DNA from 4 places in the Streptomyces sp. NPDC001604 genome. Region 2 is predicted to be linked to each of the others. Evidence: riboswitches for the same ligand, from Rfam matches in the RefSeq annotation. Region 2 holds a riboswitch; each other region holds the start of a gene.

Region 1 (7,202 bases), on a different contig from region 2:
ACGCCAACACCGAACCGCCCATCACCACGCTCTCCCTGAAGCCGCGCCGCATCGGCACGGCCGTGGTGCAGCTCCTCATCGACGCGATCGAGGGGGTCGAATCGGACCAACCGGTCGAGCAGGTGATACCGACGGAGCTGATCGTGCGTACCTCGTCCCAGCGACGCCCGCCGCGTACGACCGTCAGCGCGCCGCGGTCGCCCGAAGAGGAGTAGAACCAAGGCCGTCAGCAGACGGTCGAAGCCCTGCCCAATCGGGGCGAAAGCCGCGGTGAACTGGACTCTTCCTCCGATTCACCACCCCTGGGTCATCACATGGCGCGATCGGCATTCCTATGATGGGCCCACGACACCGCGGGCCGCTGCGACCAGGCAGTCCGAAGCGGTGCAGATGCGGCGCGATGGTGGAGGGGTCTGATGACTCAGGGGGCCGGTCAGGGACCCGAGACGGAGCGGACGGCGACGTTGCGCGACTTCCGGGTACCGGCGTATGTCCACGAGACCGGTCCGTACGGCCACAGCACATACCCCGGCGACGTCGCCAGACCCGTCGAGGAGCCGGCCGACCACCCGGAGGGGTACACCCCGACACAGCGCGACCTGCCGGTCATCAACCGCGGTGACACTCTTCAGGTGCCCGTCGACCCCGCGTCCCTCCCCATCCCCCAGCAGACCGACGGCGCCGGCCCGCTGTACGTCGTGGGTGATGTGCACGGCTATCTCGACGAATTGGTGGCCGCCCTCCAGGAGCAGGGCCTCGTCGACTCCGCGGGCAACTGGTGCGCGGGCACCTCCCGGCTGTGGTTCCTCGGCGACTTCACCGACCGTGGCCCGGACGGCATCGGCGTCATCGACCTCGTGATGCGGCTGTCCGCGGAGGCGGCCGCGGCCGGCGGCTACTGCAAGGCGCTCATGGGCAACCACGAGCTGCTGCTGCTGGGCGCCAAGCGGTTCGGCGACACCCCCGTCAACTCCGGTGCGGGCACCGCCACCTTCCAGGCGGCCTGGCTGCTCAACGGCGGCCAGAAGACCGACATGGACCGCCTCCAGGACCACCATCTGCAGTGGATGGCCCGCCTCGACGCCGTCGAGGAGGTCGACGGCTATCTGCTCGTCCACTCGGACACCACCGCCTACCTCGACTACGGCGACTCGATCGAGGCGGTCAACGACACCGTCCGCGAAACACTCACGCGTAACGACGCCGACGAGTGCTGGGATCTGTTCCGCAAGTTCACCAAGCGGTTCTCCTTCCGCGACGAGGGCGGCGCAGACGCCGTACGCTCCCTGCTGGATACGTACGGCGGCACGCGGATTGTTCACGGTCACAGCCCCATTCCGTATCTGCTGGGCGAGGTCGGCTCCGAGGAGGGCGAGGACAGCGCGGGGCCCGTGGTCGAAGGACCGCACGTCTACGCCGAGGGACTCGCCATCGCGATGGACGGCGGAGTGACCATGGCCGGAAAGCTGCTGGTCCAGCAACTGCCACTGGATATCTGAACGTTCACAGGGCAGGCGTTCCCCCATGGCGGAACCGCGATAAACGGCGCAGGCCAGGGCCCAATTTCTTCAAACCCCCTGTCACCGTGTGCCGTCGCCGCTCTACCATCGGCTTATCCGTAGCAGGCTCCCCTCCGTTTCTGCCCGACGGCTCGTTGGCATGCGAGCCCCAAGCCCTACGGAGCATCGGGGGATGCACATGAACAGCGTTCCGCAGCACCTGCTGAGCGAGGACCGCCAGGAGTACGAGCGGGTCCTCGATGAGGCGCTGCGCTCCGCCCCAAACCGCCCGGAGCTTGCCGCTGTCGGCGAGCGGCTCAACCCCGAACAGCTGCGCACGATGGCGCTCAACGCCACCGCACTCATCACGGTGGCAGCGGCAGCCGAGTACCAGCATTACGTGAAGGTTCGCGAGGAACTGCGCCAGCCGGCGCCGTCCACCCCGCCGTCCACCCGTGAATCCGGCTCAGCGGAGCCGGGCGCGGGGGCGGTGGGGCTCGCCACCACCCTCGGCGAGGCCGCCGAGCCGGCCGGCGCGGGCGCCGTAGCCGTCGCCGCCGTCCTCACCCCCGTCCTCGCCGGAACAGCTGCGGTGATCTTCCTGCTCGTCGGGTACATCATCAAGTCGCTGGAGCCCAAACAGGTGTTCGGCAAGACCATGATCACCGCGGGTTGGGTGTTCGGTGCCATGACCGCGGCCGCGATCCTCGTCGCCGCTGTCGGGCTGCTGCTCACCGCCCTGCGCAACCAGCCCTCGCTCGAGTCCGGACCGTACGGCGAGCTGAGCGAGGAAGTGGCCCTGGCCAGGGAAGCCTGGCGCCAGGCACTCCTGGAGCGCGGCATCATGCCGTTCCTCAGGGAGGCACTCGCCGACCCCGGCACCGCCGCGGCGCTGCACACCGCCACTCCGCCGACGTCGACCAGCCGCATGCCCCACCTCGGCTACGACCGGCCGGGCTTCAGCAGCCCGGACGACGGCTCGACCCCCGGCCCGCGCCCGAGCTTCACCAGCCCGGACTACACCAGCCCGGACTTCGGGGGCCCGGAACACCAGCCGGAGTAACCGTCGGCTTGCGCCCCCCGCATCAGAAAGGCCCGTCAGGGCCCGCAGGGGGAGCGCAAGCCGAACACCGATTCCACCGACGGCTCCGCCCTACGGCACCTCACTCCGAAGAGCGGGACCGTCCTCCATGTCGGAGGAGCGGAGCCACTCACACCGGCTTACGTCAGTCCGCGATCGGCAGGTACACCCTGTTGCCCGCGGCCGCGAACTCCTTCGACTTCTCGGCCATGCCCTGCTCGATCTCCGCTCGGCTCCCGCCGTGTTCGCGGCGGATGTCCTGGGAGATCTTCATCGAGCAGAACTTCGGCCCGCACATCGAGCAGAAGTGGGCGGTCTTGGCCGGCTCCGCCGGGAGGGTCTCGTCGTGGAACTCCCGTGCCGTGTCGGGGTCCAGGGCGAGGTTGAACTGGTCCTCCCACCGGAACTCGAAGCGGGCGTCGGACAGCGCGTCGTCCCATTCCTGCGCCCCGGGGTGCCCCTTGGCGAGGTCGGCCGCATGGGCGGCGATCTTGTAGGTGATGACACCGGTCTTGACGTCGTCACGGTTGGGCAGGCCCAGGTGTTCCTTGGGCGTGACGTAGCAGAGCATGGCCGTGCCCCACCAGGCGATCATCGCGGCACCTATGCCGGAGGTGATGTGGTCGTATGCCGGCGCGACGTCCGTGATCAGCGGACCGAGCGTATAGAACGGAGCTTCATCGCAGATCTCCTGCTGAAGGTCGATGTTCTCCTTGATCTTGTGCATCGGGACGTGTCCCGGGCCCTCGATCATGGTCTGTACGTTGAAACGCTTGGCGATCCGGTTGAGTTCCCCGAGCGTGCGCAACTCCGCGAACTGCGCCTCGTCGTTGGCGTCCGCGATCGACCCCGGCCTGAGGCCGTCGCCCAGTGAGTACGTGACGTCGTACGCGGCGAGGATCTCGCAGAGTTCCTCGAAGTTCTCGTACAGGAACGACTCCTTGTGGTGCGCGAGGCACCACGCGGCCATGATGGAGCCGCCGCGCGAGACGATGCCGGTCTTCCGGTTCGCGGTGAGCGGGACGTACGGCAGACGGACGCCCGCATGGACCGTCATGTAGTCCACGCCCTGCTCGGCCTGCTCGATGACGGTGTCCTTGTAGATCTCCCAGGTCAGCTCCTCGGCCCGGCCGTCCACCTTCTCCAGGGCCTGATAGAGCGGCACCGTACCGATGGGGACGGGGGAGTTGCGCAGCACCCACTCACGCGTGGTGTGGATGTTGCGGCCGGTGGACAGGTCCATGACCGTGTCGGCGCCCCAGCGGGTCGCCCAGGTCATCTTCTCGACCTCCTCCTCGATGGAGGACGTCACCGCGGAGTTGCCGATGTTGGCGTTGACCTTCACCAGGAACCGCTTGCCGATGATCATCGGCTCGATCTCCGGATGATTGACGTTGGCCGGCAGTACCGCGCGGCCCGCCTCGATCTCCTGGCGGACCACCTCGGGCGAGACGTTCTCCCGGATGGCCACGTACTCCATCTCCGGCGTGATCTCCCCACGGCGCGCGTACGCGAGCTGCGTGACCGCCTTGCCGTCGCGACTGCGGCGCGGCTGGCGCGGCCGGCCCGGGAAGACCGCGTCGAGGTTGCGCAGACCGCCTCGTGGAGAGGTGTGCTTGATCCCGTCGTCCTCGGGACGGGCGGGACGGCCCGCGTACTCCTCGGTGTCACCGCGCGCGATGATCCAGTTCTCGCGCAGCGGGGCGAGCCCCCTGCGCACATCGGTGTCGACGAGCGGATCGGTGTACGGGCCGGACGTGTCGTACAGCGTGACCGACTGCCCGTTGGTGAGATGCACCTGGCGGACCGGCACTCGCAGATCGGGGCGTGAGCCCTCGACATACGCCTTGTGCCAGCCGATGGACTTCCCGGCCTCCTGGGACTGTTCGCCCTGAATGGGCTGTTCGTCCTGGCTGGAGGCAGGCGTGCGTGCGTCCTTGTTGGTCATGAGACCTACTCCCTACGCCGGCATTACCCGGTAACAGGTTCGGCGGTCGACGCAGCGGTTTCCGTCTGTCGACGTTTCGTGGGGAACATCACTCGACTTCGGTGATGTTCCACGTGAAACATCGCTGGGACGGAGGTCAGCGCCCTCTCAGCCCGGTGCTCCGAGCTCCCGCGTGTGCAAAGGTGCCTCCACGCTAGCGTCAATTCGGGCGCGCTGAACAGAGGGCCCCTGTCGTTCTTGCGATGATCTGGCGGTGACCACGACACATCAGCCCCCGTTCCCGCCTCCGGAGCCGCCCCCCGGGCACGGCTCCGGAGGCGGCAGCAGCCATGGCTCCGGGGCCGGGCACCACCACGGGCCGGGAGCCGGCGCGGGGCACGGTCACCAGGCCGGTGGCGGGCACGGGCGGGGGCACGGCCATGGTTCCGCCGGCGGGCACGGTCACTCGCACAGTCACGGTCCTGCGGCCCCCGTCTCCATGCACCTGCGCAAGGTCATCGCCGCCATCCTCATCCCTTTCGCCGCGGCCGTGGGGGTCGGGCTCGTGGTCCTGTGGCCCGGCGGCGCCCCGCCGCACCAGCGCACCGGTGTGGGTTTCGACCGGCAGACCCAGCAGGCAACGGTCGCCAAGGTCGTGAGCGTGAGCTGCAAGTCGGTGAACGCCTCGGGCGAGACTCCGACGGGGGACACCTCCACCGCCGAGGGCTCATCCGCCCAGCAGCAGGCGAAAGGCACCTGCAAGAAGGCGACGATCCGCGTCGACACCGGCAAGGACAAGGGCCGTACGTTCACCGAGATCGTGCAGCCCGACCAGTCACGGCAACTGCATGAGGGCGAGAAGGTCGTCGCCGCATACGAGCCCTCCGCGCCGAAGGACCTGCAGTACTCGGTCGCCGATGTGAACCGCCGCTTCCCCATGGCGCTGCTGGCCGGCATCTTCGCGCTCGCCGTCGTGGTCGTGGGACGGATGCGCGGACTGATGGCCCTGATCGCGCTGGCCGTCAGCTTCATGGTGCTGACCTTCTTCATCCTGCCCGCGATCCTGCAGGGCTCGGATCCGCTGCTCGTGGCGGTGATCGGATCGAGCGCCATCATGCTGATCGCGCTCTACATGTGCCACGGTCTGTCGGCCCGTACCTCCGTGGCGGTGCTGGGCACTCTGCTCTCGCTCGTCCTGATCGGCCTGCTCGGCTCCGAGTTCATCGGCTGGGCCGCCCTGACCGGCAACACGGACGACAACACCGGCCTGATCCACGGCCTGTACCCGTCGATCGACATGAGCGGCCTGCTGCTGGCCGGCGTCATCATCGGTTCGCTCGGTGTCCTCGACGACGTGACGGTCACCCAGACCTCGGCGGTCTGGGAGCTGCACGAGGCGAATCCGTCGATGGGCTGGCGGGGGCTGTACCGGGCGGGCATCCGTATCGGACGCGACCACATCGCATCCGTCGTCAACACCCTCGTCCTCGCGTACGCGGGCGCCGCGCTGCCCCTGCTGCTGCTCTTCTCCATCGCGCAGAGCAGTGTGGGGACGGTCGCCAACAGTGAACTGGTGGCGGAGGAGATCGTACGCACCCTGGTGGGCTCGATCGGCCTGGTCGCCTCGGTGCCGGTGACGACGCTGCTCGCGGCACTGGTGGTCGCGGCCGACCGTCCCGGACCGGAGCAGGCGGCGGGCACGGCGGGCGCAGCACCTGTTGCGGTGCGCTCGGGGCGGGGCAGACGGCGCAAGCGGTGAGGCGAGGGCCACTCAGGCACGCCTGAACAGACGGTCGGGGCGGTACCTGACTCCAGCCGCCGGGCACATGGAGACGTCGAGACATGGAGAAGCGTTACTGCGTCCTCCGCATCCCACGCAGAAGCGTTCCGGTCGGCCCCCGCGGTCCCGTTTCAGCCCGCGCTCTGCTCCTCCGCCAGGATGCGGTCCAGGGCCTCGTCGAGGTGGGCGTCGAAGTCGGCGAGGGAGCCCTCCTGGCCGAGTGGCACCAGTTTGTCGGTGCGGTCGAGGAACGCGATGAGCGACGCCGTGGACGCACGGAACAGTGCCTGGTCGCGGCCGACCTGAAGCCTGATCAGGACCTCTGCCAGGGAGTCCGGTTCGGCGGGTGAGACGCGCACATCTCCTTCCCCGCACGGCCGGCACACCCCGTCGATGAGCAGCTCACGGCCGAAGGCCCAGGTCACCGGCGCATCACCGGGAAGGTGGAAGGTCAGCCTCACGGCATAGGGATCACAGCTCTCGTAGCGCAGCTCCACCGGGATGCGGAAGGAGAGCTCCTCGGACACGAGAAAGCTCATCATGACCTCTGCCTGTACGGACTCGCGCATCGCCTACCCCGTCATGTGAAGCCGCCGGCTGGGAGTGATCCCCTGACACTGGTGGAATCTTGCTGAACGTACACGACAGATCACAAGGAGTGAGTTTTCAGATACTGATAGAGAGGGCGAGTGACCCCATCAGCCTTCCGATCTCGTTCTGCAGTTGCCGAGCCGCGGACATCAGCCGGTCGGCCTGATGCGAGGGCAGAGAAATGGCCATCGTCGCGGCCGTCGTCCCCACCGTGATCGGAATCGCGGCGCAGACCGTCCCCAGCGCGTACTCCTGCCGCTCCGTCACCGGCTCCATCCGCCGTGTTCGCTCGAGCCGCCGCAGCAGGGTGTGGTTGTCACGCAC
Region 2 (7,202 bases):
CCGCCGGAGAGCGAGGCGACGGCCCGGCGTACGGCACCCGGCAGCCCGACGAGGTCCAGCAACTCCCGTACCCGCTCGTCCTGTTGAGGGCGCCCGGCGCCGTGCATGCGCAGCCCGAAGGCGACGTTGCCGCCCACGTCCCGCTGCGGGAACAGCTGGTGGTCCTGGAACATCAGGCCCACCTCCCGCTTGTGCGCGGGCACGCCCGACTGGTCGCGTCCGTCGAGCAGCACCCGCCCCGAGGACAGGGGCTGGAGCCCGGCAACCGCCCTCAGGAGCGTCGACTTGCCGCTGCCGCTGGGCCCGAGCACGCACACGATCTCGTGTTCGGCGACATCGAGGCCGACGGCGTCGAGCACGGCCCGCCCGCCGAACCGTACGGTCGCGTCCTCAAGGCTCAGCAGCATCTAGAACTCCCCGCTCCGGTCGGTGCGCAGCCGCTCGAGGACCAGCAGCGCCACCGCGCACACCACCATCAGAATCGTCGAAAGGGCCATCGCCTGGCCGTAGTTGAGATCGCCCGGCCGGCCCAGCAGCCGCGCCACGGCGACCGGCAGCGTCGGGTTGTCCGGCCGCGCGATGAACACGGTCGCCCCGAACTCCCCCAGGGACACCGCGAACGCGAACCCGGCCGCGATCAGCAGCGCCCGCCGCACCATCGGCAGGTCGACCTCCCGCCACACCCGCCACGGCGACGCCCCGAGCACGGCCGCCGCCTCCCTGAGGCGCACGTCCACGGCCCGCAGCACCGGCAGCATGGTCCGTACGACGAAGGGGGCGCCCACCAGCGCCTGCGCGAGCGGCACCAGGATCCATGAACTGCGCAGATCCAGCGGCGGCTTGTCCAGCGCGATCAGGAACCCGAAGCCGACGGTCACGGCGGAGACGCCCAGCGGCAGCATCAGCAGCGCGTCGAAGCCACGGACCAGCCGGCCCGCGTCCCGGCGCGCGAGCGCCGCGGCGGCCAGACCACCGATCACCACGGCGATCGCGGTCGCGGCGAGGGCGTACTGGAGCGAGTTGCCGACGGCCTGGATCGGCGGTACGAGGAAGGTCCCGCCGTCGTCGTGGGTCAGCGCCCGGTAGTAGCCGAAGCCGGAGGCGCCGAGGGACCGCTGCACCAGCACGGCCAGCGGCAGCACGAGCAGCACGAGGACCGTGGCGAGGACCCCGGCCAGCAGCGCCCACTGCCCGGCCCCGCGCGGCCGCCGCGCCGTGACGTTCGCGTCCACCAGCCGCAGGGCGCTCTCCCGCCGCCGTACGGTCCAGGCGTGCACGGCGAGGATCGCGCCGACGGCGACGAACTGGACGATCGTGAGCACGGCGGCGGTGGACAGGTCGAAGATCTCCGAGGTCTGCCGGTAGATCTCGACCTCGAGGGTGGAGAAGGCCGGGCCGCCGAGGATCTGCACCACGCCGAAGGAGGTGAAGGTGAACAGGAAGACCATCAGCGCGGCGGCGGCGACGGCGGGCCCGAGCGCCGGCAGGGTCACCTTCCGCCAGGCCCGCAGCGGCGACGCGCCCAGCATCCGCGCCGCCTCCTCCTGCCGTGGGTCGAGTTGCGCCCACAGGCCGCCGACGGTCCGTACGACCACGGCGTAGTTGAAGAAGACATGCGCCAGCAGGATGGCCCACACGGTGGTGTCCAGCCGTACGCCCCACAGCTCGTCGAGCAGTCCCCCGCGCCCGACCAGCGCCAGGAACGCCGTACCGACCACGACCGTCGGCAGCACGAAGGGGACGGTGACGACGGCCCGCAGCACCTGCTTGCCGGGGAAGTCGAGGCGCGCGAAGACATACGCGCCGGGGAGCGCGACCAGCAGCGTGAGTGCCGTGGAGGCGAGCGCCTGCCAGGTGGTGAACCACAGGACGTGCCGGATGTCCGACTGTGTGACGACGTCCGCGATCCGCCCGAACTGCCACTTCCCGTCGACCTTGAGCCCGCGCGCCACGATGGCGGCGACGGGCCAGGCGAAGAAGGCGGCGAAGAACGCGACCGGCACGGCCATCAGGCCGAGCCGCACCGCGCTCCCCGTGCGCCTATGGCGGACGGCTACTTCAGTACGAGTGACGTCCACGACTTGACCCACTGGTCACGGTTGGCGGCGATCCTGCTCGGGGTCATGGTCTCGGGGTCCTTGGCCGGCTGTCCGTACTTCACGAACTCCGGCGGCACCTTGGCGCCCTCGATCACCGGGTAGACGAACATGTTGAGCGGCATGTCCTCCTGGAACTCCTTGCCGACCAGGAAGTCGATGAACGCCTTCCCGCCCTTGGTGTTCCCGGCGTTGCTGAGCAGCCCGGCGTACTCGATCTGCCGGAAGCAGGTGCCGTACGACGTTCCGATGGGCGCGGTCTTCGGCTTGGGGTTGCCGTAGATGACCTCGGCGGGCGGTGAGGAGGCGTAGGAGACGACGAGCGGTCGGTCCGCCTTGGCCTTCTTGCCGCCCGCGGACCCCGAGAACTCCTCGTTGTAGGCCTGCTCCCAGCCGTCGACGACCTTCACGCCGTTCGCCTTGAGCTTCTTCCAGTAGCCCTGCCAGCCGTCGTCGCCGTACTTGGCGGCGGTGCCGAGCAGGAACCCCAGGCCGGGCGAGGAGGTGGAGGCGTTCTCGGTGACGAGGAGGTTCTTGTACGCGGGCTTGACGAGATCGTCGAACGACTGGGGCGGTGCCAGCTTGTGCTTGCTGAAGTACGCCTTGTCGTAGTTGACGCAGATGTCACCGGAGTCGATCGGGGTGACCCGGTGCTTGGCCTGGTCGACCCGGTACTGCGCCTGGATCCGGTCCGCGCCCTTCGCCTCGTACGACTGGAACAGCCCGTTGTCGAGCGCCCGCGAGAGCAGGGTGTTGTCGACGCCGAAGAAGACGTCGCCCTGCGGGTTGTCCTTGGTGAGGATGGCCTTGTTGACGGCCTGCCCGGCGTCGCCGCTCTTGAGGACCCTGACCTTGTATCCGGACTGCTTCTCGAAGTCCGCGAGGACGCTCTTCGAGACGGCCCACGAGTCGTGGCTGACGAGGGTGACGGTCTTGGAGCCGCCGGAGCCCGCGCTGCCGGACGACGACGAACCGCACGCGGACAACGTGACGAGACCGAGGCCGACCGCGGCGGCCACGAACGTCTTGGTGTGCACTGAATTCCTCCTGGCTGACCAGGAAGAGACGCGGCCCTGCCCGGGACCGCCGGAGAAGTCCGCCGGCTCCCGGGCAGGGCGCAACAGCTCGAGTGAAGACCGAACTTCCTACCCAGAATGACCTGGGCAAGGTTCAGAGGGTCTGCGGCCCGGTTGCCGCACTCTCAGCGCTGTGGCGCTCCCCTGTCGGAATATGAAGATGTACGTACGGGCTCAGGTTACCGCTCGGTGGCCGCGAGCTGGCCGCAGGCCCCGTCGATCTCCTGCCCCCGGGTGTCCCGGATCGTCACCGGCACACCGTGCGCGGCGATGGCTTCGACGAAGGCCTTCTCGTCCTCGGGCCGGGAGGCGGTCCACTTCGAGCCGGGTGTCGGGTTCAGCGGGATGAGGTTGACGTGCACGGGCTTGCCGCGCAGCAGCCGCCCGAGCCGGTCACCGCGCCACGCCTGGTCGTTGATGTCGCGAATGAGCGCGTACTCGATGCTGAGCCGCCGCCCGCTCTTCTCGACGTACTCGAACCCGGCGTCGAGGACCTCGCGCACCTTCCACCGTGTGTTGACGGGGACGAGGGTGTCGCGCAGCTCGTCGTCCGGCGCGTGCAGCGAGATGGCGAGCCGGCACTTGAAGCCCTCGTCGGCGAACCGGTGGATCGCTGGCACAAGGCCGACGGTCGAGACGGTGATGCCGCGCTGCGACAGCCCGAGCCCGTCGGGGGCGGGATCGGTGAGCGCCCGGACGGCCCCGACCACCCGCTTGTAGTTGGCGAGCGGCTCACCCATCCCCATGAAGACGATGTTCGAGAGCCGCGCAGGCCCTCCGGGCACCTCTCCGTCCCTGAGCGCCCGCATCCCGTCCACGATCTGGTGCACGATCTCGGCGGTGGACAGATTCCGGTCGAGCCCGGCCTGCCCGGTCGCACAGAACGGGCAGTTCATCCCGCAGCCGGCCTGCGAGCTGATGCACATGGTCACCCGGTCCGGGTAGCGCATCAGCACCGACTCGACGAGCGTCCCGTCGAACAGCCGCCACAAGGTCTTGCGCGTCGTCCCCTGGTCGGTCGACAGATGCCGTACGACCGTCATCAGCTCGGGAAGCAGCGCCTTCTGCAGCTTGCCGCGCGAACCGGCCGGGATGTCGGTCCACTCCGCCGGGTCGTGCGCATACCGCGCGAAGTAGTGCTGCGACAGCTGCTTGGCACGAAACGGCTTCTCGCCGATCTCGGCCACCGCTTCCTTGCGCTCGGCGGGCGTGAGATCGGCAAGATGCCGCGGCGGCTTCTTGGCTCCGCGGGGGGCGACGAAAGTGAGTTCTCCGGGCTTAGGCATGGCTGTACCAGTGTCGCAGATCCAATTGGGTGACCTGGGGCTGCGGGCCGGGGCACCTGTCGTTGGTGGTCGTGACCATGGTGAACATCAGGCTCCCGCAGGTCAGAGCATGCTGTACCGCAGCCCGGGGCGGCCTGCCTGGACAGGGCAGTGTGATGGCCGGCGCTCAGTCTCCTTCGGGTGAGCCGTCGGGCCTGTCCGTGCGCATGAGAATGCCGGGGCAGTCCGAATCGACTTCGCCCGTGTAGTGGTTTGGCCAGAAGTAGCGACTGGTGCGCGGCAGCGGCACCTCCACCAGTCGGCCGTCGTGCATCATCCACAGGCCGAAGCAGTCATCTTCCTCGTCGTGGATCAGTACCTGTACGGAGTGCGGGGAGGGCCACGGCTGCGACTCCAGGTCATCCAGCAGTCCGACCCAGCTACTCCGTCGCACGAACTCGGCGACCCAGCCATGCCCGGCAGCGGCGAATTGTCCAGACCACTTACGGTTGGGGTCGGGCCGGGTCAGCGGTTCCATGACCTCTTCTGCATTGCCGGCCAGCACGATGACCTCGGCGATTCTGCTCATGGCTGAGTATCACCGCAGGTCCGGGAGGAACCGCAAGCGAGTTCCCCGTTGGAATCCGCCATCCGCCATCCGCAAGCGGCACAGGCCCTCGATCCACGCCGCTGGTGCAGGTCGGGGGCCTTTTGATGCCGGATCACTGCCAGTTCTCCGGGCTCAGGGAGCCCTCCAGGAAGCCGGGGACGGATAAAAGGCCTGCCTAGGCGGTGGTGTGCTCCAGCTTGTCCTTGAGCAGTTGCTCGTTGCGCGGCATCTCCTTGCGGACCTGCGGGCGGACGACCAGCGGGAGCAGGATCTTGCCGATGCCGTGTCCCTCGAAGTCGAGGTCCATGGTGACGTGGGTACGGCGGCCGTCGTCGATGGGCGTGATCTCGCCGTGGAAGTTGCCCCTGACCGGGCCGTCGATCCCGCGCACGGTCCAGGAGCGCTGCGGCTCGAACTGGGTGCACTCCATGGTCATCGGGATGTCGCGGCGGCCCACATGGCGGGTGACGCGGACCCGGGATCCGAGTCCGAAGGGGCGGTCGTCGAGCTGTTCGGTGGCGACCGCACTCAGCTGCCACTCCGGCATGTGGGAGGGGTCGATGATGTACGCCCAGGCGTCCTCGGGACGGCAGTCCACGTCGAACTCCTCATGGATGGTGGACATGGCGCCTCCTCTTCGGGTTCGGGAGATCCCCTTTGAGGGCTTACATCGGAATCGTCCCACTCGGCCGACCGGCGCGCCATCGTCCGAAAAGCCTGGAGCCCCCGCCCTCGTAGGGGCGGGGGCTCCACATGTCACCGCAGGTCAGCCGGACCCCACGAACAGCACCATCAACAGCCACACCACCGGCGCCGTGGGCAGCAGCGAGTCCAGCCGGTCCATGATGCCGCCGTGCCCCGGCAGCAGCGTGCCCATGTCCTTGATGCCCAGGTCCCGCTTGATCATCGACTCGCCGAGGTCTCCCAGAGTGGCGCTGGCCGCGACCGCGAGGCCGAGGATCAGGCCCTGCCACCAGGCGCCGTCGTCGATCAGGAACTGCATGCACAGCGCGCCCGCCACCATCGCGAACGTGACCGCACCGAGCAGGCCCTCGCGGGTCTTGCCGGGGCTGATGCGCGGGGCCAGCTTGTGGCTCCCGAAGCGCCAGCCGACGGCGTACGCGCCGGTGTCGCTCACCACGGTGAGGAGCAGGAAGGTCAGCACCCGCCACGGCCCGTCCCCGGCCGCCAGCATCAATGCCACGAACGTCGCGAGGAAGGGCACGTAGAAGGCCGCGAAGACGCCCGCCGTGACGTCCTTGAGGTAGCCCTCCGGTGGGTCCGTCATGCGCCATACGAGGACGGCGAGCGCCGTGAGTGCCATGGCGACCCAGGCGCCCTCGGCGCCCCGCACATATCCCGCGACGACCATCGCCGCCCCGCCGAGTGCCAGCGGAACCAGGGGCGCCTTGATGCCCTTGCGCTCCTGGAGGCGGCTGGTCAGCTCCCACAGGCCGACCACGACGGCGACCGCGACGACACCGACGAAGACGGCCTTGACGATGAACAACGAAGCGATGATCACCACACCGAGCGCGACACCGACCCCTATGGCCGCGCCCAGGTCGCGGCCCGCGCTCTTCTTCTGCGGGCGGGGCGCCGGCTGCGGGGCGTCGGGCATGGGCTCCGGATTCTGCTGCGCCGCCGGGTAGGGCGGCGGGTGAGGGGGTTCGTCGCGGAACAAGGGACCGCTCAGCCGAGCGGCCCCCCGGTCGTCATCCTGGTCACCGCCGTATGCGGGTACCTCGGGCACGATGGGCATGGGGCGAGTCTGCTGCGCCTTGGGCGCATCGTACGCGGGACCCGCCGGGGCAGCCCCCTGGACAGGTCCCTGGTCGGACGGCCCCCAGTACCCCGCCTGCGACCCGGTGTGGGGCGGCGTTCCCCAGGAAGAGTCGTTCATCAGACCTCGAGCAGCTCCGCTTCCTTGTGCTTCAGGAGCTCGTCCACCTGAGCCACGTACTTGTGGGTGGAGTCGTCGAGTTCCTTCTCCGCACGGCGGCCCTCGTCCTCGCCGACCTCGCCGTCCTTGATCAGCTTGTCGATGGCGTCCTTGGCCTTGCGGCGCACGGAGCGGATGGACACGCGTGCGTCCTCGGCCTTGCCCTTGGCGACCTTGATGTAGTCGCGACGGCGCTCCTCGGTCAGCTCCGGG
Region 3 (7,202 bases), on a different contig from region 2:
CCGTAGGTCTCGTCGGTGCGCTGCTGCGGGACCCATACCCCGCCGGACGGGGTCTGGCCGTCGTAGCCGCCGGTGGCGTACTGGTCCTGGCCGTAGCCCTGCTGGCCGTACTGACCGTAGGCGTCGTAGCCGCCGCCGTAGGTCTGGGTGCCGATGTACGGGTCGGAGTAGGCGGCGTACTGCTGCTGGCCGGTGGTGTCGTAGCCGTACTGCTGCTGGCTGTAGCCGGAGTAGTCGTACCCGTAGGACTGGTCGGCGCCCTGCGCGGCTGTCGCGTACTGGTCCTGGGACTGCCCCGCGTTCGCGTAGGACGCGTCGGCGGCGGCGTACGCGGAGTCGCTGTATATGCCGTAGGAGCCGGTGTCCTCGGGCAGGGGCTGCGGCTCGTAGACCGCGGTGGTCTCGGCGGGGGCGGGCTGGGAGGAGCGGGCGGGCGTGAAGACGTCGTCGCGGTCGTAGTCGTCCTCGTTGCCGTAGGACACGCTGTCGCGGTGGTAGACGTCCTGGTCGTCGTGGCCGTCGTCGCCCGGCTCGAGGTCGGAGACCTCCAGGGTCGGGTCCTGGTGGTCCGGTTCGCCGTGGCCGCGCTTGCCGACGCCGGGGATGCCGGTCCGGCTGACCGCCCAGCCCGATGCGAAGCCGCGGCGGAACGACAGCGTGACGTAGGTCTGGCCGACCGCGAACGCGGCGGCGCCGAGACCGATGACGATCACCGAGGGGATCAGCACCCCGAGCACGACGCCGAGGAACCCGGCGAAGGCGAGCAGTCGCCAGCGCAGCCGCGCCTTGTACTGCAGCAGCACCTCGCCCAGCAGCCACAGCGCGACGATGCCGAACGCGATGTAGAGGACCGTCCAGCCCATGTACGCCCCTCTCCGAGTCGCCGCTACGCAGTGTGTCGTATACCCGTGCGGCCGGTCTAGGCCTGCGGGGGGTGGTGCAGGCCCAGGTTTTCGTAGATTTCCAGCGTCGCCGTGGAGTTGTTGAGCGTGATGAAGTGCAGTCCGGGCACTCCCTCGGCCAGCAGCCGCGCGCAGAACTCCGTGGCGAATTCGATGCCAATGGAGCGTACAGCGGTCGGATCGTCTTTTGCTGTGAGGATCCGCTCTTTCAGGGCGGCGGGGATGACGGCGTTGCTGAGTTGCGGCAGCCGCTCCAGCATCTTCACGCTGGTCACCGGCATGACCTCGGGGATGACGGGGGTGTCGCAGCCGGCCGCGTCGACCCGGTCACGCAGCCGCAGATAGGACTCCGGTTGGAAGAACATCTGTGTGATGGCGTAGTCGGCGCCGGCCCGGCACTTGTCGACGAAGTGGGCGACGTCGGTGTCCCGGTCCTCGGAGCGCGGGTGCATCTCCGGGAAGGCAGCGACGCCGACGCAGAAGTCGCCCGACTCCTTGATGAGCTGGACGAGCTCTGCGGCATAGGTCAGTCCCGACGGGTGCGGCACCCAGTCGCCCATGGGGTCGCCGGGCGGGTCGCCGCGCACGGCGAGCATGTTGCGGATCCCGGCGTCGGCGTACTGGCCGATGATGTTGCGCAGCTCGGCGATGGAGTGGTTGACCGCGGTGAGGTGGGCGACCGGGGTGAGCGTGGTGTCGGCGGCGATCTGCTCGGTCGCCTTCACCGTGCCCGCGCGGGTGGAGCCGCCCGCCCCGTACGTCACGGAGACGAAGCTGGGGGCCACGGCCTCGACCCTGCGGAGCGCGTTCCAGAGGTTGCGTTCGCCCTTCTCCGTCTTCGGAGCCCAGAACTCGAACGAGAACGTCGTCTTGCCGGTCGCGAGCATGTCACGCACCGTGCGCGCGTGGTCAGTCCTGGTGGATGCGGTTCCGAGGGCCATACCCGCAGGTTAGTCAGGGGGCGGCGACTCCCCCAACCGGATGGGGGACATTTGCCGGATTTGTCTATTTGTTGTCCACCTATCGGACAACCTGGCGGACATTTTTCGGACAACCCGTCAGACATTCCGTCCGACAAGCTGCCACACATTCCGTCGGACAACCTGCCGGATTCCCATAGGACAATCCTTCTGACGCCCATCGGACAATCTGCTGGACGCCGGACTCCGATCGGGCCTGCGTCACGCGCTCCGCAGCCGCTTCGCGAACTCCTGCGCCGCCGCGCCCGGGTCGTCGGCCTCCGTGATCGCGCGGACGACCACGACGCGGCGGGCGCCGGCCTCGAGCACCTGGTCGAGGTTGCCCAGGTCGATGCCGCCGATGGCGAACCAGGGGCGCTCGGTGCCCAGGGAGGCGGTGTACCGGACCAGGTCGAGACCGGGGGCGTGGCGGCCGGGCTTGGTGGGGGTCGGCCAGCAGGGTCCGGTGCAGAAGTAGTCGACGCCCTCCTGGGCGGCGGCAGCGGCGGCCTCGGACTCGGCATGGGTGGAGCGGCCGATGAGGACGTCCCCGCCGAGGATCGCGCGGGCCGCGGGGACCGGGAGGTCGCCCTGGCCGAGGTGGAGCACGTCGGCGCCCGCGGCGTGTGCCACGTCCGCGCGGTCGTTGACGGCGAGCAGCCTGCCGTGGCGGGCGCAGGCGTCGGCGAAGACCTTCAGGTGCTCCAGCTCCTCGGCGGCCTCCATGCCCTTGTCGCGCAACTGCACGATGTCGACCCCGCCCGCCAGGACGGCGTCCAGGAACTCCGGCAGGTCGCCCTGGCGCCTGCGGGCGTCCGTGCAGAGGTAGACGCGGGCGTCGGCGAGCTCGGCGTGTGCGGCGGTGGCGGTGTCGGGCATGACGAGGGTCCCCCGTGGGTGTCGTTCCTGGTCGGCGGCGTACGGGCGGCGGCCGGCCGCGGCCGTCGGTTGCTGCGGCCCGCACCGGTTTCTGCGGGCCGCACTCAGCCACGGCCGCGGCCCTGCCTGCGCGGACCCCGGCCCGTACGCCGGACGGTGTTCGGTTCAGCCTGTTCGGATCAGACGGCGAGCGCCTGGGCCCGGCGCTTCACCTCCGTACCGCGATTCTCGCTCAGCGCCTGCGCGGGGGTGCCGGGCAGGCTGTCGTCGGGGGTGAAGAGCCACTCGATCATCTCTTCGTCGGTGAAGCCGTCGTCCCTCAGGAGCGTCAGGGTGCCGGTCAGGCCCTTGACGACCCTCTGCTCGGCCGCGTCGATGAATGCGGCGGGCACGTGCAGAGCGCGGTTCTCACCTCGGCGTACGGCGATGAGCTGGCCCTCCTTGACCAGCTGCCGCACACGCGTCACCTCGACATCGAGCATCTCTGCGATGTCGGGCAGGGTGAGCCAGGCGGGGACGAGAGCATCGATCTTTGCGTCAATCTCGGTCACGGGGTCAAGCCTGCCATCCCGCACTGACAGTCGGAAGCCAGAAACGTCCGACCTGGGGCTTCACCCCCTGTCGTGGCCGCCCTTCTGCGTACTACGCCGTGGCCGTCTTCAGGGGCCGCGCCGGGTCCGCCAGCAGTTCGGGGTCCATCGGGGTGCCCGCCTCGATCAGCCGTCTGCCCTGCGCGAGGTCCCTCGGCCTGCCGACCGCCAGCAGGGCGACCAGGCGGCTCTCGCGCAGCCAGCAGACGGACCAGGCGGGGCCCGAGGGGTCGCCGCGCCACAGGGTCGTGTCGGCTGCGCTGTGATGGCCGGCGTACTGGACGAAGCGGCCGAACTGCTCGGACCAGAAGTACGGGACCGGGTCGTAGACCGCCGGGGGCTCGCCGGTGGCCTCGCCGATGATGTTCGCGGCCACCGTGCGCGGGCCCTGGAGGGCGTTGTCCCAGTGGTGGACCAGCAGGCGCTCGCCGTACCGTCCCGAGGGGAAGGAGGCGCAGTCGCCGACGGCGTAGACGTCCGGTGCCGAGGTGCGCAGGTGGGCGTCGGCCACGACTTCGCGGTTCGCGCCGAGTTCGATGCCGGCGCCGGCCAGCCAGGCCGTGGCGGGGCGTGCGCCGATGCCGACCACGACGGCGCCCGCGGGCAGCCGGTAGCCGTCGTCGAGGACGACCGCGCCGGGCTCGATGTGCGCCACGCGCGCGTGCGTACGCAGTTCGGCGCCCGCGTCGGCGTACCAGGCGGCCATCGGCGCGGCCACCTCGGCGGGCAGCGCACCGGCGAGCGGCCGGTCGGCGGCCTCGACGACGGTCACCGCGCAGCCCGCCTCGCGCGCGGCGGTGGCGAACTCCGCGCCGATCCAGCCCGCGCCGACGACCACGATGTCGTGCTGCCTGGCCAGCACGGGCCGCAGCCGCTCGGCGTCGTCCAGGGTGCGCAGCAGATGCACCCCGGGCACGCCCTCGGTGCCCGGCAGCGTCATCGGTTCGGCGCCGGTCGCGAGGACCAGGACGTCGTAGGGCACGGGTCCGGCCTCGGTGTCCAGCTCGTGCTCGCCGGGGCGCACGCCGAGCACCTCGCACCCCAGCCGCAGTTCGATGCCGAGCGCCTCGAAGTCGACGTCGAAGGCGGAGCCCTCGGACTTGCCGAGCAGCACGGCCTTGGACAGCGGCGGCCGGTCGTAGGGCTGATGGGGTTCGGCGCCGATCACCGTCACGGTGCCGGTGAAGCCCTGTTCGCGCAGGGCGACGGCCGTCTGGACACCCGCCATGCCCGCGCCGACGACGACCACGCGCCGCGCCGGTGACGTGCTTTCTTCCCGCGTCTGCTCGCTCACCTGATCACCATAGACAACTGACAATTCGTCAGTCAGGAGTCGTGTTCAGTGACCTGCTCCACAACACTGGTCCCGCTGCCCGACTGCGACTCCCACTCCCAGGTCTCCTCCAGCCGCACCCGCCCGTCCGGGAGCTCCACGACAGCCGAGACGCAGTGCCCCGAGGAGGTCGTCCCGTCACGCTTCAGCTGGACGTACCGGAAGTCCAGCCGGTCACCTGACCGAGTACCCACCAGATGCCCGCGCACGACGTCGCCGCCCGCGTACTCGGCCCAGATCTCGCAGCCCTGCTCGTGGTACCTGAACCCGGGTCCGGGTACCCACCTGACCTGGGGCCTGGTCGGCGACGGGAGCGAGGACGAGGCCGTCCAGGGAACGGGGCATGACGGAAGGCTCCCTTACAGAGGCGCGGCGGCTCGGGCTAGGGTGGCCAACGTACAAGCACTCGCGGGAGCCCGGACGCACCGGGCTGAGAGGGAGGCTGGCGGCCTCCGACCGTACGAACCTGATCCGGGTCATGCCGGCGAAGGGAGGGGCTGGACGCCCATGTCGTCACGTACGTCAGACGTCCTCGTCATCGGGGGCGGAATCATCGGCCTGGTCACGGCCTGGCGGGCCGCGCAGCGCGGTTTCGCCACGGCCGTCGTGGACCCCGAACCGGGCGGTGGGGCCGCCCAGGTGGCCGCCGGGATGCTGGCCGCGGTCACGGAACTGCACTACGGCGAGCAGACCCTGCTCGGCCTCAACCTGGAGTCCGCCCGCCGGTACCCGGCCTTCGCGGCCGAGCTCAGCGACCTCACCGGCCAGGACCTCGGCTACCGCCAGTGCGGCACGCTCGCCGTCGCCCTGGACGCCGACGACCGCGCCCATTTGCGCGAACTGCACGCGCTGCAGCGTGAGTCGGGCCTGGAGTCGGAGTGGCTGTCGGGGCGCGAGTGCCGACGCCTGGAGCCGATGCTCGCACCGGGCGTGCGCGGCGGCCTCCGGGTGGACGGCGACCACCAGATCGACCCGCGGCGACTGGCACGCGCGCTGGTGGCCGCGTGCGAGCACGCGGGCGTGGTCTTCCACCGCACCTGGGCCGAGCGTTTCCATGTCGTACGGGACCGGGCCTGCGGCGTCACCACGACCGACGGCACCGAGCTGGGCGCGGGCCAGGTGGTGCTGGCCGCAGGCAGCCTCAGCGGACGGCTGCCGGGCGTCCCGGACGACGTCCTGCCGCCCGTGCGGCCGGTGAAGGGGCAGGTGCTGCGGCTGACCGTGCCGAAGCGGTATGCGCCGTTCCTGAGCCGCACCGTGCGCGCCGTCGTCCGCGGCAGCCATGTCTACCTGGTGCCGCGCGAGAACGGCGAGCTGGTGATCGGCGCGACCAGCGAGGAGCTGGGCTGGGACACGACGGTCACCGCGGGCGGGGTGTACGAGCTGCTGCGCGACGCACACGAGCTGGTCCCCGGGATCACCGAGCTGCCGCTGACGGAGACGCGGGCCGGACTGCGCCCCGGTTCTCCGGACAACGCGCCCATGCTCGGCCCGACACAACTGCCCGGTCTGCTGCTGGCCACCGGCCACTACCGCAACGGCGTCCTGCTCACCCCGGTCACCGGCGACGCCATGGCGCACGTCCTGGCCACCGGTGAACTCCCGGAGGAGGCACGCCCGTTCACCCCCAAGCGTTTCGCGCTCCTGGAGCAGCCCGCATGAACATCTCCGTCAACGGAGAGCCCAGGGAGTTCGCTTCCGGCACGGCTCTCGACACCGTCGTACGCGCGCTGACCCCGGCACCCTCCGGAGTGGCCGCCGCCCTGAACGAAACCGTCGTCCCGCGCGCGCAGTGGCCGTCGACGTCCCTGCGTGAGGGGGACCGCGTCGAGGTCCTCACCGCCGTCCAAGGAGGCTGACCCATGGCCGACGACCCCTTTGTCATCGGCGGTACGTCCTTCACGTCCCGCCTGATCATGGGCACCGGCGGTGCCCCCAGCCTCGATGTCCTCGAGCGGGCGCTGGTGGCGTCCGGCACGGAGCTCACGACGGTCGCTATGCGGCGCGTGGACCCCTCGGTGCACGGCTCGGTGCTGTCCGTCCTGGAGAAGCTCGGCATCCGGGTGCTGCCGAACACGGCGGGCTGCTTCACCGCCGGGGAGGCCGTGCTGACCGCCCGCCTCGCGCGCGAGGCGCTCGGCACCGACCTGATCAAACTTGAGGTGATCGCCGACGAGCGCACCCTGCTGCCGGACCCGATCGAGCTGCTGGACGCGGCCGAGACCCTGGTCGACGACGGTTTCACCGTGCTGCCGTACACCAACGACGACCCCGTCCTCGCCCGCAGGCTGGAGGACGTCGGCTGCGCGGCGATCATGCCGCTGGGTTCGCCCATCGGCTCCGGGCTCGGCATCCGCAACCCGCACAACTTCCAGCTGATCACCGAGCACGCGCGCGTGCCGGTGATCCTGGACGCGGGCGCCGGCACGGCCTCGGACGCGGCGCTCGCGATGGAGCTGGGGTGTGCGGGCGTGATGCTTGCCTCAGCGGTGACGCGGGCGCAGGAGCCGCAGCTGATGGCCGAGGCCATGAAGCACGC
Region 4 (7,202 bases), on a different contig from region 2:
AACGGCGCCACGTGCTCCTCGGGGGCGCCGGCGGCGACCAGCTTGGCGGTCATGTACGCGAACCAGCGGCCCGGCCGGGTGTCGCGGGTGCGCCGCACGATCGCCGTGTCCGCGGCATGCATGGCGATCCAGGCGCCGGACGCCTCACGCACCCTGCCGGAGAGGCCGTGGTGGTCGGGGTGGTGGTGGGTGATGACCACGCCGTGCACCTCGCCCACCGCCGTACCGCAGGCGGTCAGCCCCTCGACGAGCGTGTCCCAGGAGGCGGGGTCGTCCCAGCCCGTGTCGACCAGTACCGGCCCGCGGTCGGTGTCGACGACGTAGACCAGCGTATGGCCGAGCGGATTGTCCGGGATGGGGACCTGGATCGACCGGATGCCTCCGCCGTGGTCGTACACCTGCGTCATGGGCTCCCCAATCACCGCGAACCGGCCACGCTCCGGTCACTATAACTAGAACGCGTTTCGATGGGAGCCCAAGTCACCTGTCTGCGCGGTCAACTCGTGTGCGGCCCGTGGACTCCTCCGAGGGGAACTGGTATCAGTGCCGTATCTGATGAACCGTCAGAGACAGGCGCTCCGGGGAGGCAGTCGGCCATGACCGAGCTCGTGGAACACGGACAGCTGTTCATCGGCGGGGAGTTGACCGACCCCCTCGGCAAGGACGTCATCGAGGTGATCTCGCCGCACACCGAGGAGGTCATCGGGCGGGTGCCGCACGCCTCCCGGGAGGACGTCGACCGGGCCGTCGCCGTCGCGCGCCGTGCCTTCGACGAGGGGCCCTGGCCGCGGATGACCCTCGACGAACGGATCGAGGTCGTCACCCGCATCAAGGACGCGATCGCCGTACGGCACGAGGAGATCGCCCGCGTGATCTCCTCCGAGAACGGGTCCCCTTACTCCTGGAGCGTCCTCGCGCAGGCGCTCGGCGCGATGATGGTGTGGGACGCGGCCATCACCGTCGCCCGCGACTTCACCTACGAGGAGCGGCGCGACGGCGTGCTCGGGAAGATCCTGGTGCGGCGGGAGCCGGTCGGGGTCGTCGCTGCCGTGGTTCCCTGGAACGTCCCGCAGTTCGTCGCTGCCGCCAAGCTCGCGCCCGCGCTGCTCACCGGCTGCACGGTCGTGCTCAAGCCGTCGCCCGAGTCGCCGCTGGACGCCTACATCCTGGCCGACATCACCCGCGAGGCCGGCCTGCCCGAGGGCGTGCTGTCGATCCTGCCCGCCGACCGCGAGGTCAGCGAGTACCTGGTCGGCCACCCCGGGATCGACAAGGTCGCCTTCACCGGTTCGGTGGCGGCGGGCAGGCGCGTGATGGAGGTGGCGTCCCGCAACCTCACCCGCGTGACACTGGAGTTGGGCGGCAAGTCGGCGGCGGTCGTGCTGCCGGACGCGGACGTGGCCACCACCGTCGCGGGCGTGGTCCCGGCGGCCTGGATGAACAACGGCCAGGCCTGCGTGGCCCAGACCCGCATCCTGCTGCCGCGCTCGCGCTACGACGAGTTCGCGGAGGCCTTCGCGGCGGCGGCGAGCGCCCTGGTCGTCGGCGACCCGCTCGATGCGGCGACCCAGGTCGGCCCACTCGTCGCCAGGCGCCAGCAGCAGCGCAACCTCGACTACATCCGCATCGGCCAGGAGGAGGGCGCCAAGATCCTCACCGGCGGCGGCCGCCCGCCGGGCCTGGACCGCGGCTGGTACGTCGAGCCGACCCTCTTCGGCGACGTCGACAACTCGATGCGGATCGCCCGGGAGGAGATCTTCGGCCCGGTGATCTGTCTGCTCCCGTACGGCGACGAGTCCGAGGCCCTGAAGATCGCGAACGACTCCGACTACGGGCTCAGCGGCAGCGTGTGGACGGCGGACGTGGCACACGGCATCGAGGTCGCACGCCAGGTCCGCACCGGCACGTACTCGGTGAACACCTTCAGCCTCGACATGCTCGGCCCCTTCGGCGGCTACAAGAACTCGGGCCTGGGGCGGGAGTTCGGCCCCGAGGGCTATGGCGAGTACCTCGAACACAAGATGATCCACCTCCCGGCCGGCTGGGAGGGCTGAGCGGATGGGGACACCTCCCGCGAAAGCGGCTTCGAGCGTGCGGGCGGGCGACCGCTGGCACGTCGAGGTCGACCGCTCCCTCTGCATCGGCTCCGCCCAGTGCGTCCACCGCGCGACCGGGGCCTTCCGCCTCGACTCCGCCATGCAGTCGCACCCCGTCGAGCCGGAGACCGACGCCAACGAACGCGTCCTGGAGGCGGCGGAGAACTGCCCGGTGGAGGCGATCGTGATCACGTTGCTGGGGAGCGGTGAGCCGGTGTTTCCGCCGGAGGACTAGCGCCCGAAAAAGTACCATTTCAGGGGTTTCATTCCCGGTCTGATGTTCTATTCTGGGAATTGGCCTACGGGACGAGTGAGGGAGCCCGAACCGGAGTAGCCGATTCTGGCGTGAAGCAGTCAGTCCGCCGGGACCGACGTCGACGGTCCGGGCTGAGAGGCCGGAAGGCCGTGGATCGCGAGGTCCACGACTGAAAGGCGACCTCCACCACCTGAACCGGGTAACGCCGGCGAAGGGAACCCGTCTCGTAGGTCCTTTGTGTGCCCGCTACGCTCCTGCGGTCACCACAGGAGCGAGCAGGGCGGGGAAACGTGCGCAAGTCCGAGGCCGGACAGCTGATCAAGCAGGCCCGTGAGGCCTGGGGGGCCGAGGAGTGGCTGCGGGCCGCCGGCCTCTACGAGCAGGTGCTCGCCCATTTCCCGGACGAGAAACCGAGCGCCGACTGGTGGTACGACGCCGCGCTCGCCCACAAGTTCCTGCGGAACTGGGCGAAGGCGTACGAGCTCGGACGCGAGGCCGCCGCCCGGGCGCCGCGCGGCGAGGGCGACCCCGCGTACTGGAACCTGGGCATCGCCGCGACCAGCCAGCGCGACTGGGCGACGGCCCGCGACGCCTGGGCCGGCTTCGGCATCGACCTGCCCGACGGCGAGGGCGAGATCGTCGGCAGCTTCGGCAACGCCTGCGTGCGGCTCGACACCGGCGGCCGGCGCGAGGTCGTGTGGATCGAACGGCTGTGCCCGACGCGCGGGCGCGTGGTCAACGTACCCGTGACCGGAGGGCGGCGGTACGGCGAGATCGTCGTGCACGACGGCGAGCCGAAGGGAGAGCGGATCCTCGACGGCGTCACCTTCCCCGTCTTCGACGAACTGCTCCTCTTCGAGGCCTCCGAACTGCCCACCCTGGAAGTGACCGTGGCGGCCGGCGAGGCGGACGACCTGCGGGCCCTGCTCGACCTGTTCGGCGAGCACGACTACGGCGCCGAACCGGCCAGCAGCGTCCGCGTGCTCTGCGCCTGCTGCAGCGAGGGCACCCACCAGCAGGACCGCAGCCTGCCGGCGGGCGCCCAGACCGTGTCCCTCGCGGCCCCCGAGGAGGACGCCCGACGGCTGCTGACACAGTGGGCGGACGGCGCGGCGATAGGGCGGAGCTGGAGCGGGCTGGCGGCGGTCGGCTGAGACGGGCCGTTCGGTGCGGCTACGACGGCCTTTCGGACGCCGCCGGATCCGTCAGGTCGATCAGCCGGCACACCGTCTCGATGTCGATCTTGACCTGGGCGATGGAGGCGCGGCCCGAGAGCCAGGTGATCAGGGCCGAGTGCCAGGTGTGCTCGATGACCCGGACCGCGGAGAGCTGCTCGGGAGTCGGGTTCTCCAGGCCCATCGCGTCCAGGATGATCAGGGTGGTCTGGCGGGAGACCTGGTCCACCTCGGGCGACACGCTGCGGTCGGCGAAGGTCAGCGCACGCACCATCGCGTCGGCCAGATGCGGCTCGCGCTGCAGCGCACGGAACGCCCGCATCAGCGTCTCCGCGACCCGCTCGGCCGCCGTCTCGCCCTGCGGCGGCTTCTTCCGCAGCGTGCCGTGCATGTGCTCCAGCTGGTCCTGCATCGTGGCGACCAGCAGATGGATCTTGGACGGGAAGTAGCGGTAGAGAGTGCCCAGCGCCACCTGCGAGGACTCGGCCACCTCACGCATCTGCACCGCGTCGAAACCACCCCGGCTGGCCAGCTGCGCGCTCGCGTGCAGGATGCGCCGACGACGCGCCTCCTGCCGCTCCGTGAGGGGCGGGGAGGCCGGCTGCGAGGTACGTGCTTCCACCTTGGCCACCTTCGCTTGCGCAGGCATGGATCCCGTTCCGTGACAGTCGGTGAGGGCTGGTGATCGCACCGAGTTTGGCAGGGCCACCGCCGTGGCGCGAATCACCTGATCCACTGCTCACCGCGCCCCTACCTGCCGGTAGATTCAGAGCCTCCTGGACGATCAAGTCTGAAACTTGTTCTAGATTAGCGTCCCGGCGTAATCTCGCGGGACAGTGCAGGCAGAAGGGGGCCCAGAGTGACCGCTGAGGCCAGTCAGGCGGGTCCCCAGGAGGACCTCGCCGCCGACGGCGAGCGACCGCTCCACATCGCGCTCCTCACCTATAAAGGGAACCCGTTCTGCGGCGGCCAGGGCGTCTACGTCCGCCACCTCTCCCGCGAGCTGGCCCGCCTCGGCCACCACGTCGAGGTCATCGGCTCCCAGCCCTACCCCGTGCTCGACGAGGGCGAGGACTACGCCGGCCGCCTGAGCCTGACCGAGCTGCCGAGCCTCGACCTCTACCGCTCCCCGGACCCCTTCCGCACCCCGAAGCGCGACGAGTACCGCGACTGGATCGACGCGCTGGAGGTCGCGACCATGTGGACCGGCGGCTTCCCGGAGCCGCTGACCTTCTCCCTGCGCGCCCGCCGCCACCTCCGCGCCCGCCGCGGCCGTTTCGACGTCGTGCACGACAACCAGACGCTCGGATACGGACTGCTGGGCGATGTCGGCGCCCCCCTGGTGACCACCATCCACCACCCCATCACCGTCGACCGGCAGCTGGAGCTGGACGCCGCCGAGAACTGGCAGCAGCGCTGGGGCAAACGCCGCTGGTACGCCTTCACCCGCATGCAGAAGCGCGTCGCCCGCCGCCTGCCCTCGGTCCTCACTGTCTCCGGCACCTCGCGCGCCGAGATCATCGACCACCTCGGCGTACGGGACGACCGTATCCACGTCGTGCACATCGGCGCCGACACCGACCTCTTCTCGCCGGACCCGTCCGTCCCCGTGGTGCCCGGCCGGATCGTGACCACGTCCAGCGCCGACGTCCCGCTCAAGGGCCTGGTCTTCCTCGTCGAGGCACTCGCGAAGGTCCGCACCGAGCACCCGGACGCCCACCTCGTCGTCGTCGGCAAGCGCCCCACCGAGGGACCCGTCGCCCAGGCCATGGAGCGCTACGGCCTCGAAGGCGCCGTCGAGTTCGTCAAGGGCATCTCGGACGCCGAACTGGTCGACCTCGTCCGCTCGGCCGAGGTCGCCTGCGTACCGTCCCTGTACGAGGGCTTCTCCCTCCCGGCGGCCGAGGCGATGGCCACGGGGACGCCGCTCGTCGCGACGACCGGCGGCGCGATCCCGGAGGTCGCGGGCCGCGACGGCGAGACGTGTCTCGCGGTGCCGCCGGGTGACCCCGGCGCCCTGGCCGCGGGCCTCAGCCGCCTGCTCGGCGATCCGGAGCTGCGGCTACGGCTCGGCCGCGCCGGACGCGAGCGCGTCCTGCGGCACTTCACCTGGGCCCGCGCCGCCGAGGGAACGGTCGCCAGATACCGCGAGGCCATCACCGGCTCCCCGGCCCCGGCGCCCAGCGCGGCCCCACAGCCGAAAGCCGTCGTAGAAGCCGTAGAAGAACTAGCCGCCCCCCACCCCGAAAGCAGGGCCACGTGCTGACCGTCGACTTCTCCCGGTTCCCGCTCGCCCCGGGCGACCGCGTCCTGGACCTCGGCTGCGGGGCCGGCCGGCACGCGTTCGAGTGCTACCGGCGCGGCGCCCAGGTCGTGGCGCTCGACCAGAACGGCGAGGAGATCCGCGAGGTCGCGAAGTGGTTCGCCGCGATGAAGGAGGCGGGCGAGGCCCCGGCCGGCGCCACCGCCACGGCGATGGAGGGCGACGCCCTGGCGCTGCCCTTCCCCGACGAGTCCTTCGACGTCGTCATCATCTCCGAGGTCATGGAGCACATCCCGGACGACAAGGGCGTGCTCGCCGAGATGGTCCGGGTGCTCAAGCCCGGCGGCCGTATCGCCATCACTGTCCCGCGCTACGGCCCCGAGAAGGTCTGCTGGGCGCTGTCCGACGCCTACCACGAGGTCGAGGGCGGCCACATCCGCATCTACAAGGCGGACGAGCTGCTGGCCAAGATCCGCGAGGCGGGCCTCAAGCCCTACGGCACCCACCACGCGCACGCACTCCACTCCCCGTACTGGTGGCTGAAGTGCGCGTTCGGCGTCGACAACGACAAGGCGCTGCCGGTGAAGGCGTACCACAAGCTCCTGGTCTGGGACATCATGAAGAAGCCCCTGGCCACCAGAGTCGCCGAACAGGCCCTCAACCCCCTGATCGGCAAGAGCTTCGTGGCCTACGCGACCAAGCCCCACCTGCCCTCGGTGGACGCCCGGTGACCACTCCCCGGACAGAACACCTCGTCCTGCCCGGGGTCCTCACCGCCGAGCAGGCTGCCGCGACCGTCCGCGGCATCCTCGCCGTACAGCGGGAGGACGGCGCGATCCCGTGGTTTAGGGGACACCACCTGGACCCCTGGGATCACACCGAGGCCGCGATGGCCCTGGACACGGCGGGCGAGCACGAGGCCGCCGAGCGGGCCTACGAGTGGCTGGCACGGCACCAGAACACAGACGGTTCCTGGTACGCGGCCTACGCTGACGGCGACTTCGCGGACGTCACCGACCACGGCCGCGAGACCAACTTCGTCGCGTACATCGCGGTGGGCGTCTGGCACCACTACCTCTCCACGGGCGACGACACCTTCCTGGACCGCATGTGGCCGGCCGTCTACGCGGCCGTCGAATACGTGCTGCGGCTCCAGCAGCCCGGCGGACAGATCGGCTGGAAGGGCGAGGACGACGGGACCTTCACCACCGACGCCCTGCTGACCGGCTCCTCCTCCATCCACCACGCCCTGCGCTGCGCGCTCGCCGTCGCCGAACAGCGCGAAGAACCGCAGCCGGACTGGGAGCTGGCCGTCGGCGCCCTCCGCCATGCGATCCGCCGCCACCCGGAGCGGTTCCTCGACAAGGACCGCTACTCCATGGACTGGTACTACCCGGTGCTGGGCGGCGCGC

The links. Region 2 has a riboswitch for thiamine pyrophosphate ahead of ACFY1E_RS23105 (thiamine ABC transporter substrate binding subunit). Riboswitches for the same ligand answer to the same signal wherever they lie in the genome.
Region 1: linked by a shared signal. The riboswitch ahead of thiC (phosphomethylpyrimidine synthase ThiC) and the one ahead of ACFY1E_RS23105 (thiamine ABC transporter substrate binding subunit) in region 2 are both predicted to bind thiamine pyrophosphate.
Region 3: linked by a shared signal. The riboswitch ahead of thiO (glycine oxidase ThiO) and the one ahead of ACFY1E_RS23105 (thiamine ABC transporter substrate binding subunit) in region 2 are both predicted to bind thiamine pyrophosphate.
Region 4: linked by a shared signal. The riboswitch ahead of ACFY1E_RS01220 (tetratricopeptide repeat protein) and the one ahead of ACFY1E_RS23105 (thiamine ABC transporter substrate binding subunit) in region 2 are both predicted to bind thiamine pyrophosphate.

The regions. Positions count from the first base shown of each region.
Region 1 is NZ_JBIAUY010000002.1:681,869-689,070, reverse strand. Features, by position in the region: gene ACFY1E_RS08425 (LacI family DNA-binding transcriptional regulator) at 1-215, shown strand, start outside; gene ACFY1E_RS08420 (metallophosphoesterase) at 417-1,499, shown strand; gene ACFY1E_RS08415 (hypothetical protein) at 1,693-2,562, shown strand; gene thiC (phosphomethylpyrimidine synthase ThiC) at 2,726-4,528, opposite strand; TPP riboswitch at 4,521-4,710, opposite strand; gene ACFY1E_RS08405 (YibE/F family protein) at 4,782-6,266, shown strand; gene ACFY1E_RS08400 (SsgA family sporulation/cell division regulator) at 6,419-6,856, opposite strand; gene ACFY1E_RS08395 (IclR family transcriptional regulator) at 6,954-7,202, opposite strand, start outside.
Region 2 is NZ_JBIAUY010000008.1:148,463-155,664, forward strand. Features, by position in the region: gene ACFY1E_RS23095 (ABC transporter ATP-binding protein) at 1-407, opposite strand, end outside; gene ACFY1E_RS23100 (ABC transporter permease) at 408-2,009, opposite strand; gene ACFY1E_RS23105 (thiamine ABC transporter substrate binding subunit) at 2,054-3,133, opposite strand; TPP riboswitch at 3,221-3,328, opposite strand; gene rlmN (23S rRNA (adenine(2503)-C(2))-methyltransferase RlmN) at 3,352-4,458, opposite strand; gene ACFY1E_RS23115 (hypothetical protein) at 4,625-5,026, opposite strand; gene ACFY1E_RS23120 (SRPBCC family protein) at 5,223-5,672, opposite strand; gene ACFY1E_RS23125 (phosphatidate cytidylyltransferase) at 5,814-6,950, opposite strand; gene frr (ribosome recycling factor) at 6,950-7,202, opposite strand, start outside.
Region 3 is NZ_JBIAUY010000001.1:2,031-9,232, forward strand. Features, by position in the region: gene ACFY1E_RS00010 (hypothetical protein) at 1-863, opposite strand, end outside; gene metF (methylenetetrahydrofolate reductase [NAD(P)H]) at 920-1,843, opposite strand; gene thiE (thiamine phosphate synthase) at 2,084-2,740, opposite strand; gene ACFY1E_RS00025 (Rv2175c family DNA-binding protein) at 2,920-3,291, opposite strand; gene ACFY1E_RS00030 (NAD(P)/FAD-dependent oxidoreductase) at 3,383-4,624, opposite strand; partial or broken gene ACFY1E_RS00035 (hypothetical protein) at 4,657-5,008, opposite strand; TPP riboswitch at 5,062-5,173, shown strand; gene thiO (glycine oxidase ThiO) at 5,171-6,325, shown strand; gene thiS (sulfur carrier protein ThiS) at 6,322-6,522, shown strand; gene ACFY1E_RS00050 (thiazole synthase) at 6,526-7,202, shown strand, end outside.
Region 4 is NZ_JBIAUY010000001.1:252,637-259,838, reverse strand. Features, by position in the region: gene ACFY1E_RS01235 (MBL fold metallo-hydrolase) at 1-407, opposite strand, end outside; gene ACFY1E_RS01230 (aldehyde dehydrogenase) at 597-2,054, shown strand; gene ACFY1E_RS01225 (ferredoxin) at 2,059-2,331, shown strand; TPP riboswitch at 2,399-2,586, shown strand; gene ACFY1E_RS01220 (tetratricopeptide repeat protein) at 2,643-3,506, shown strand; gene ACFY1E_RS01215 (TetR family transcriptional regulator) at 3,526-4,176, opposite strand; gene ACFY1E_RS01210 (glycosyltransferase family 4 protein) at 4,387-5,793, shown strand; gene ACFY1E_RS01205 (class I SAM-dependent methyltransferase) at 5,787-6,521, shown strand; gene ACFY1E_RS01200 (prenyltransferase/squalene oxidase repeat-containing protein) at 6,518-7,202, shown strand, end outside.